Regions from separate parts of the Pseudovibrio sp. FO-BEG1 genome, predicted to be linked through region 2. Evidence: predicted binding sites of a transcription regulator. Region 2 holds the regulator's gene; the other holds the start of a gene.
What was found. The regulator HrcA, encoded in region 2, represses chaperone genes, less so after heat shock. The targets are predictions, from matches to a motif close to GTTAGCACTCNCNNNNNGNGAGTGCTAAC.
Positions count from the first base shown of each region.

Region 1: the regulator HrcA is predicted to act here: its motif matches at 1,578-1,606, upstream of groES (co-chaperone GroES).

Region 1 is NC_016642.1:1,577,746-1,581,158, forward strand. Features, by position in the region: gene groL (chaperonin GroEL) at 1-1,125, opposite strand, end outside; gene groES (co-chaperone GroES) at 1,189-1,476, opposite strand; gene PSE_RS07240 (hypothetical protein) at 1,855-2,427, opposite strand; gene PSE_RS07245 (sigma-54 dependent transcriptional regulator) at 2,602-3,413, opposite strand, start outside.
Region 2 is NC_016642.1:367,399-370,811, forward strand. Features, by position in the region: gene PSE_RS01780 (TonB-dependent receptor domain-containing protein) at 1-46, shown strand, start outside; gene PSE_RS01785 (molybdopterin-synthase adenylyltransferase MoeB) at 231-1,049, opposite strand; gene hrcA (heat-inducible transcriptional repressor HrcA) at 1,066-2,151, opposite strand; gene rph (ribonuclease PH) at 2,343-3,062, shown strand; gene rdgB (RdgB/HAM1 family non-canonical purine NTP pyrophosphatase) at 3,062-3,413, shown strand, end outside.

The sequences.
Region 1 (3,413 bases), 1.2 Mb from region 2:
ACCACCAGCAAGCTTAGCAAGACGTTCCTGCAGCTTTTCACGGTCGTAGTCGGAAGAGGTTTCTTCGATCTGAGCTTTGATCTGAGCAACGCGTGCTTCGATGTCAGCTTTGTCGCCAGCGCCGTCAACAATGGTGGTGTTCTCTTTGGAGATGTTCACCTTGTCTGCAGTGCCGAGCATGTCGATGGTTACGTTTTCCAGCTTGATGCCCAGATCTTCAGAGATCACGGTACCACCAGTCAGGATAGCGATGTCTTCGAGCATTGCCTTACGACGGTCACCGAAGCCAGGAGCTTTAACTGCAGCGATCTTCAGGCCACCGCGCAGCTTGTTCACTACGAGAGTTGCAAGTGCTTCACCTTCAACGTCTTCTGCAATGATCAGCAGTGGACGGGAAGACTGAACAGCGCTTTCCAGGATTGGAAGCATTGGCTGCAGGTTGGAAAGCTTCTTCTCGTGCAGGAGAATGAGTGGCTTTTCCAGGTCAGCAATCATCTTTTCAGCGTTGGTGACGAAGTATGGAGAAAGGTAACCACGGTCGAACTGCATACCTTCAACAACTTCAAGCTCAGTCTCAAGGGACTTAGCTTCTTCAACGGTGATAACACCTTCGTTGCCAACGCGCTGCATTGCTTCAGCAATGTCTGCACCGATCTGAGTGTCGCCGTTAGCGGAGATGGTGCCAACCTGTGCAACTTCGTCAGAAGAAGAGATGGTCTTGGAACGTGCAGTCAGGTCTGCAACAGCAGCAGCAGTTGCCATGTCAACGCCGCGCTTCAGGTCCATTGGGTTCATGCCAGCAGCAACGAACTTAGCACCTTCTTTAACGATAGCCTGTGCCAGAACAGTAGCAGTGGTTGTACCGTCACCAGCGATGTCGTTGGTTTTGGAAGCAACTTCACGCACCATCTGTGCGCCCATGTTTTCGAACTTATCTTCAAGTTCGATTTCCTTCGCAACAGAAACACCGTCTTTGGTGATGCGTGGTGCGCCGAATGCTTTATCCAGAACAACGTTACGACCTTTAGGGCCGAGGGTAACTTTTACAGCGTTTGCAAGAATGTCGACGCCTTTAAGCATCTTCTCACGAGCGTCAGAACCGAACTTGACTTCTTTTGCAGCCATTTGTTTGTCTCACTTAAATTCTTGTAATTACAGAAGGAACGAGGGTTTGCTCGATGGCTTTAATTAAGCCAGAACGCCCATGATGTCGGATTCCTTCATGATCAGCAGGTCTTCACCGTCGATCTTAACTTCAGTACCGGACCATTTGCCGAACAGAACGCGGTCGCCAGCTTTAAGGTCGATAGCGATCAGCTCACCGTTGTCCTTGCGTGCGCCAGGACCTACTGCAACTACTTCGCCTTCCTGTGGCTTTTCTTTTGCAGTGTCAGGGATGATGATGCCACCAGCAGTCTTTTCTTCAGACTCGATACGGCGAACGACAACACGGTCGTGTAGCGGACGAAACTTCATAATTGGCTCTTCCTCTCATACGCGAGCGTCCCTTTTAGGCAACGCCCGGACGCGAAGGTTAAAAACTTTGAGAGTGGGTGAAACCTTGCGGCCCCACAGTGATTAGCACTCCCAAAGGCAGAGTGCTAACAACCGGGAAATGATGTAGTTTCACGCCTCTGTATAGTCAAGGAGAGAGCAGCAAAAAAATAATCTGAACGGCAAAAAATATAGGAATACTGCGAGAATTTGGGGGTAAGCTGGGTGCAAGTTCAACCCAGATTATACCAATGGACTGTCTATGCTGATCGCATGTAATCAATCGGAATCAGAGCAAAAGAAAAGCCGGCTTTAAGATCAAAGCCAGCTTTTGAATGGTCTGTGTAAGGCTTAAGCCAATCAGTTCTGAAGAGCTGCCTCTGTCATGGAGAACGGAAGCTCAAAGCTGCCGGACTTATCAGAGTTCTCGTCGTTGAACCGAACCTTCAGCACATACTCACCTGTCTGCAAGCCAGTCAGGTTGAAGCTGAGGGAAGTCTGATACTCGCGGATCTGGTTGAAGCTCTCAGAATGCAGGGTGGTGAACCCATCCTGAGAAGCCAGCACCTGACCGGTGGTGTTGCGCAGTTCAAAATCCACGCTCAGATCAATCGCATACTTGCCGCCAGTCTCCTTGTAGGAAAAGCCAACAGGCTCAGCATAAACGGTCAACAGATCTCCGCTCTGGAACTCAGCAGTTTCCAGAGGCGTGTAAGAACCGTAACTCTCGGCTGGCAATGCAATGAATTTGGCTGCGGTAAAAGCGAGTGGCTGCTGCTGCCAGGCAACGGCATATGCATCTTGTGCAGCTTTAAAGTCAGCGCTCAGCGCCGTCGCTTCTTCAGCAGATGCGGTGCTACCCAACAAAGCAACCGCAAAGATGGAACAGGTCGCAGCTTTTGCAGCTGACATCCCTTTCACTGTAAATGGCATTCTTAGCCCCCTAGAGCCAGCAGAACACAAAATCTGCGGCACTCACCTGATTCTTGGCGGTGGTATAACTCTTAAATCTAAGGGAGACAATACTGCCCCAATTCCTGAGGCAGCTTAGATATGCGTCGTGAAGACATTCCTCATGCGATGGTTAAGCAATTACCACGCAAACCATCACGCGTTGGCGCGCTCAGCCCAGGACTGCTTCTTGCGATAAATGGTAGAAGGGCTGATTTCCAGCGCCGCTGCCGCAAGCGCGATATTGCCGTCAAACGTCTCCAGCGTCGTCTCAATAATCTGCTTCTCCTGGAACCAGAGCGGCTCAATGGAGCGCCCCATGCTTGGAGCAGGTTCAGCAGTGCCAAAGGCGATCTCAGAGAGCACCGGCACAGTCTGCTCACGCAGCAACGGAGAAAGCATGAGCTCGGTGACCTCATCACCGTCATTCATCACCACAAGCTGGCGAATGACATTCTCCAGTTCGCGCACGTTACCCGGCCAGTTATGTTGGAGCAGAAGCGTTTCCGCATAAGTTGAAAAGCGCTGAAACCTGCGGTTTTCTTCTTCTGCGTACTTCTTCAGGAAGGTGAGGGCGAGGGACGGAATATCCTCCCGGCGCTCACGAAGAGCTGGCAAACGGATCGGCAATACATGAAGGCGATAAAACAGATCTTCACGGAAGCGACCAGCTGCAATTTCAGTCTTTGGATCTCTGTTCGTCGCACAGATCACACGCAAGTCCAGCGAACGGATCTTGTGCTCGCCAACGCGCTGAATAGAGCCGGTTTGCAGGAAGCGCAGCAGCTTGCTCTGCAGGCAAAGTTCCATCTCACCGATCTCATCCAGGAACAGTGTTCCACCGTCGGCAAGCTCAGCTGCACCGGCTCTGGCTTCGTCCGCTCCGGTAAAGGCACCACGTGCGTGGCCGAAGATTTCAGACTCCATCAGATTGGCTGGAATCGCTCCACAGTTGATTGCGACAAAAG
Region 2 (3,413 bases):
AGGCAAAGGCCGTTCCTTCAAGCTTAGCTTGGCGAAAACATTCTAAGCCTCTTTTCGGCGCGCTGTGAGTGCGGTGTGTCTGGCAATGCTGGTGAGACAGATTTGCCTGAATGAGGCCAGGCCCTTTGTGGCGGAGGGCTGGAGACGGCGGGGAAGCAATTCTCCGCCGCTTTCTTTTTACAGCGTATCGCTGAAAAGTGAGGGGCGCTTTAAGCCGTGATGAGAGCTATTTAGCCGTGCTCCGTTTCCAGCATCTCGGTCCAGGTCTTTGGATTGTCGCCGTTAAGTGGGTTTTTCTTGGCGCGTTTGTATTTGATGGTCTCAAAATGCATGCTCAGGGTATCAGCCAGCAACATGCGCCCGATCAGGCCTTCTCCAAACCCAACAATCTCTTTAATCACCTCAAGAGCCTGAAGCGTACCGACAAGCCCGGTCAAGGCACCCAACACACCTGCTTCAGTACAGGTTGGGATGGAACCAGCTTCAGGGCGTTTCGGGAAAAGGCAGCGGTAGGTTGGGTTAATGTAGTTGCCATCCTCATCCTGCACGAAGGGCTTCAGCAGCGTAACGGATCCGTCAAACTGGCCCACAGCAGCAGTAACTAAAGGCCGTCCAGCATAAAAACACGCATCTGAAACGAGGTAGCGGGTGGCAAAGTTATCAGAGCCATCAACGACGATATGGTAGTCATTGATGAGCGCCATGGCGTTTTGTCCGTTGATGCGGGTTGGATGCGGAACGACGCGCACATTCGGGTTCAGGCGAGCAATCGCTTCAGCAGCACTGGCAACCTTTGGCTCTCCCAGTTTCTCAGTATCATGGATGATCTGACGCTGAAGGTTGGAGAGGGACACAACATCATCATCAACAATGCCGATGGTGCCAACACCCGCCGCTGCAAGGTATTGCAGAACCGGAGCTCCAAGTCCCCCTGCTCCAATCACCAGAACACGCGCAGCTTTTAGTTTTTGTTGTCCTGGGCCGCCAACATCGCGCAGGACGATATGACGAGCGTAACGTTCCAGTTCAGAAGCTGTAAGGGAAAGCAAGTGGGACTCCAATAGTTTAGCCGAGCAGGCGGCTCACCAGTCGGGCTGTGTAATCCACCATGGGAATGACACGCGCATAGTTGAGACGAGTCGGCCCGATAACACCAAGAACGCCCACAACGCGCTGTTCACTATCGCGGTATGGGGAAACGATCAAGGAAGAACCGGAAAGCGAGAACAGCTTGTTTTCCGAGCCGATAAAAATACGTACGCCTTCACCGCCCTTGGCAAGATCCAGCAACCGGATCAGCTCGCTCTTGTTTTCAAGGTCATCAAATAACAGACGAATGCGCTCCAGATCTTCCTTCGCGCCCACGTTTTCCAGCAGGTTGGAGCGTCCCCGCACGATAAGCGTACCGGGATCATTCTTGTCTCCACCCCAAACAGCAACACCTGCATCCACCACCTTAGAGGTGAGTGTATCCAGCTCTGCCTGAAATTCGTTTCGCTGCCGAACAAGCTCAGATTGCGCCTCGGCAAGGGTACGGTTTCGGATGATGGAGTTCAGATAGTTAGAAGCTTCTGTCAGAGCAGAAGGCGGCAGGCCAGCGGGCAGATCAACAACGCGGTTTTCAACCGATCCATCCTCGCTCACCAGCACGACGAGCGCTTTCAGCGGCTCAATCTGCACAAACTCGATGTGGCGAAGCGTTGTGTCGGTCTTGTTAGAAAGAACAACTCCTGCCCCACGGCTAAGGCCAGAGAGCATCTGGCTGGCTTCCGTCAGCACCTGTTCCGGTGTTTTATCTCCACCCTTGGCCTTCACCTGAACAGCAATCTGCTGGCGTTCTTCCTTAGTCAGGTCACCCACTTCAAGGAAGCCATCCACGAACAGGCGCAATCCCGACTGTGTTGGCAGGCGGCCTGCGCTGGTATGCGGGGAATAGAGCAGTCCGTGATGCTCCAGGTCTGCCATCACGTTGCGAATGGAGGCCGGAGAAAGGGGCTGGGAAAGGCCGCGTGCAAGATTGCGGGAGCCAAGCGGTTCACCGGTATCAAGGTAGTTCTCGACGATACGCCTGAAGATCTCGCGGGAACGCTCATCAAGATCCTCAAGAGGGACAGAAGGAGGAACGCTCGTCACGGTATCGGTACTCCACATCAACAGCAGGTTTCGGGCAAAGGCCTCCTTCAATCCCTAGCACAGGACAATTGAACAGCCAAAACGCAATTTTAGCAGAAAATCAGCTCCCAAACCAAAACCAGCCTTTGCGCTTGCGGCAATCCGCAGCTAAAAGATCCGCAATACCATTTGTGAGATTATAGCTATTAAGCAACCCGAGGGAGCTTACCTTGAACCGTCCATCCAAACGTACACCTGAAGAAATGCGTCCAGTCAGCCTGGAGCGCGGTGTTGCAAAGCATGCCGAAGGCTCTTGCCTGATCAAATTCGGCGATACCCACGTTCTGTGTACAGCAAGTTTGGAAGAGCGCGTTCCGCCGTGGCTCCGTGGTCAGAACCGTGGCTGGGTTACTGCAGAGTACGGCATGCTGCCACGCGCAACACATGATCGTATGCGCCGCGAGTCCTCCGCAGGCAAGCAATCTGGCCGTACTCAGGAAATCCAGCGTCTCATCGGCCGCTCTCTGCGCGCTGTTGTTGATCTGGGTGCGCTGGGTGAGCGTCAGATCACTGTTGACTGCGATGTCATTCAGGCAGACGGCGGCACCCGCACCGCGTCTATCACCGGCGCATGGGTTGCTCTGCATGATTGCCTGAAGTGGATGGAAGCGCGCGACATGGTCAAGACCGATAAGGTTCTGAAAGACCACATCGCAGCGATCTCCTGCGGCATTTACGAAGGCACTCCGGTTGCTGATCTGGACTACGCAGAAGACTCTTCCGCTGACACAGATGCGAACTTCGTCATGACTGGCAAGGGCGGCATCGTTGAAATTCAGGGCACTGCTGAAGGTGAGCCATTCTCTGAAGAAGAACTCGGCCAGCTCATGAGCCTTGCAAAACAGTCCATTTCTAAACTGGTTGAGCTGCAGAAGCTGACGGTGCTCTAATGCAGGCAGAAACAACAGAAAGTCGCCGCCTGGAACCTGGCAAGCTCGTGCTTGCCAGCCACAACAAAGGCAAACTGCGCGAAATTCAGGACATGCTTGCCCCGCACGGCTTCGAGGTTCTCTCTGCTGGTGATCTGAACCTGCCAGAGCCGGTTGAAGATGGCGATACCTTCGAAGCAAACGCGGCAATCAAAGCTCTGGCTGCAGCAACGGTTACAGGCCTGCCAGCTCTTGCAGATGACAGCGGTTTTTGTGTAAACGGCCTGAACGGCGATCCGGGCATCTATTCCGCACGCTGGGCAGGACCGGGCAAAGACTTTGGTGTTGCCATGCAGTCTGTGCAGGACAAGC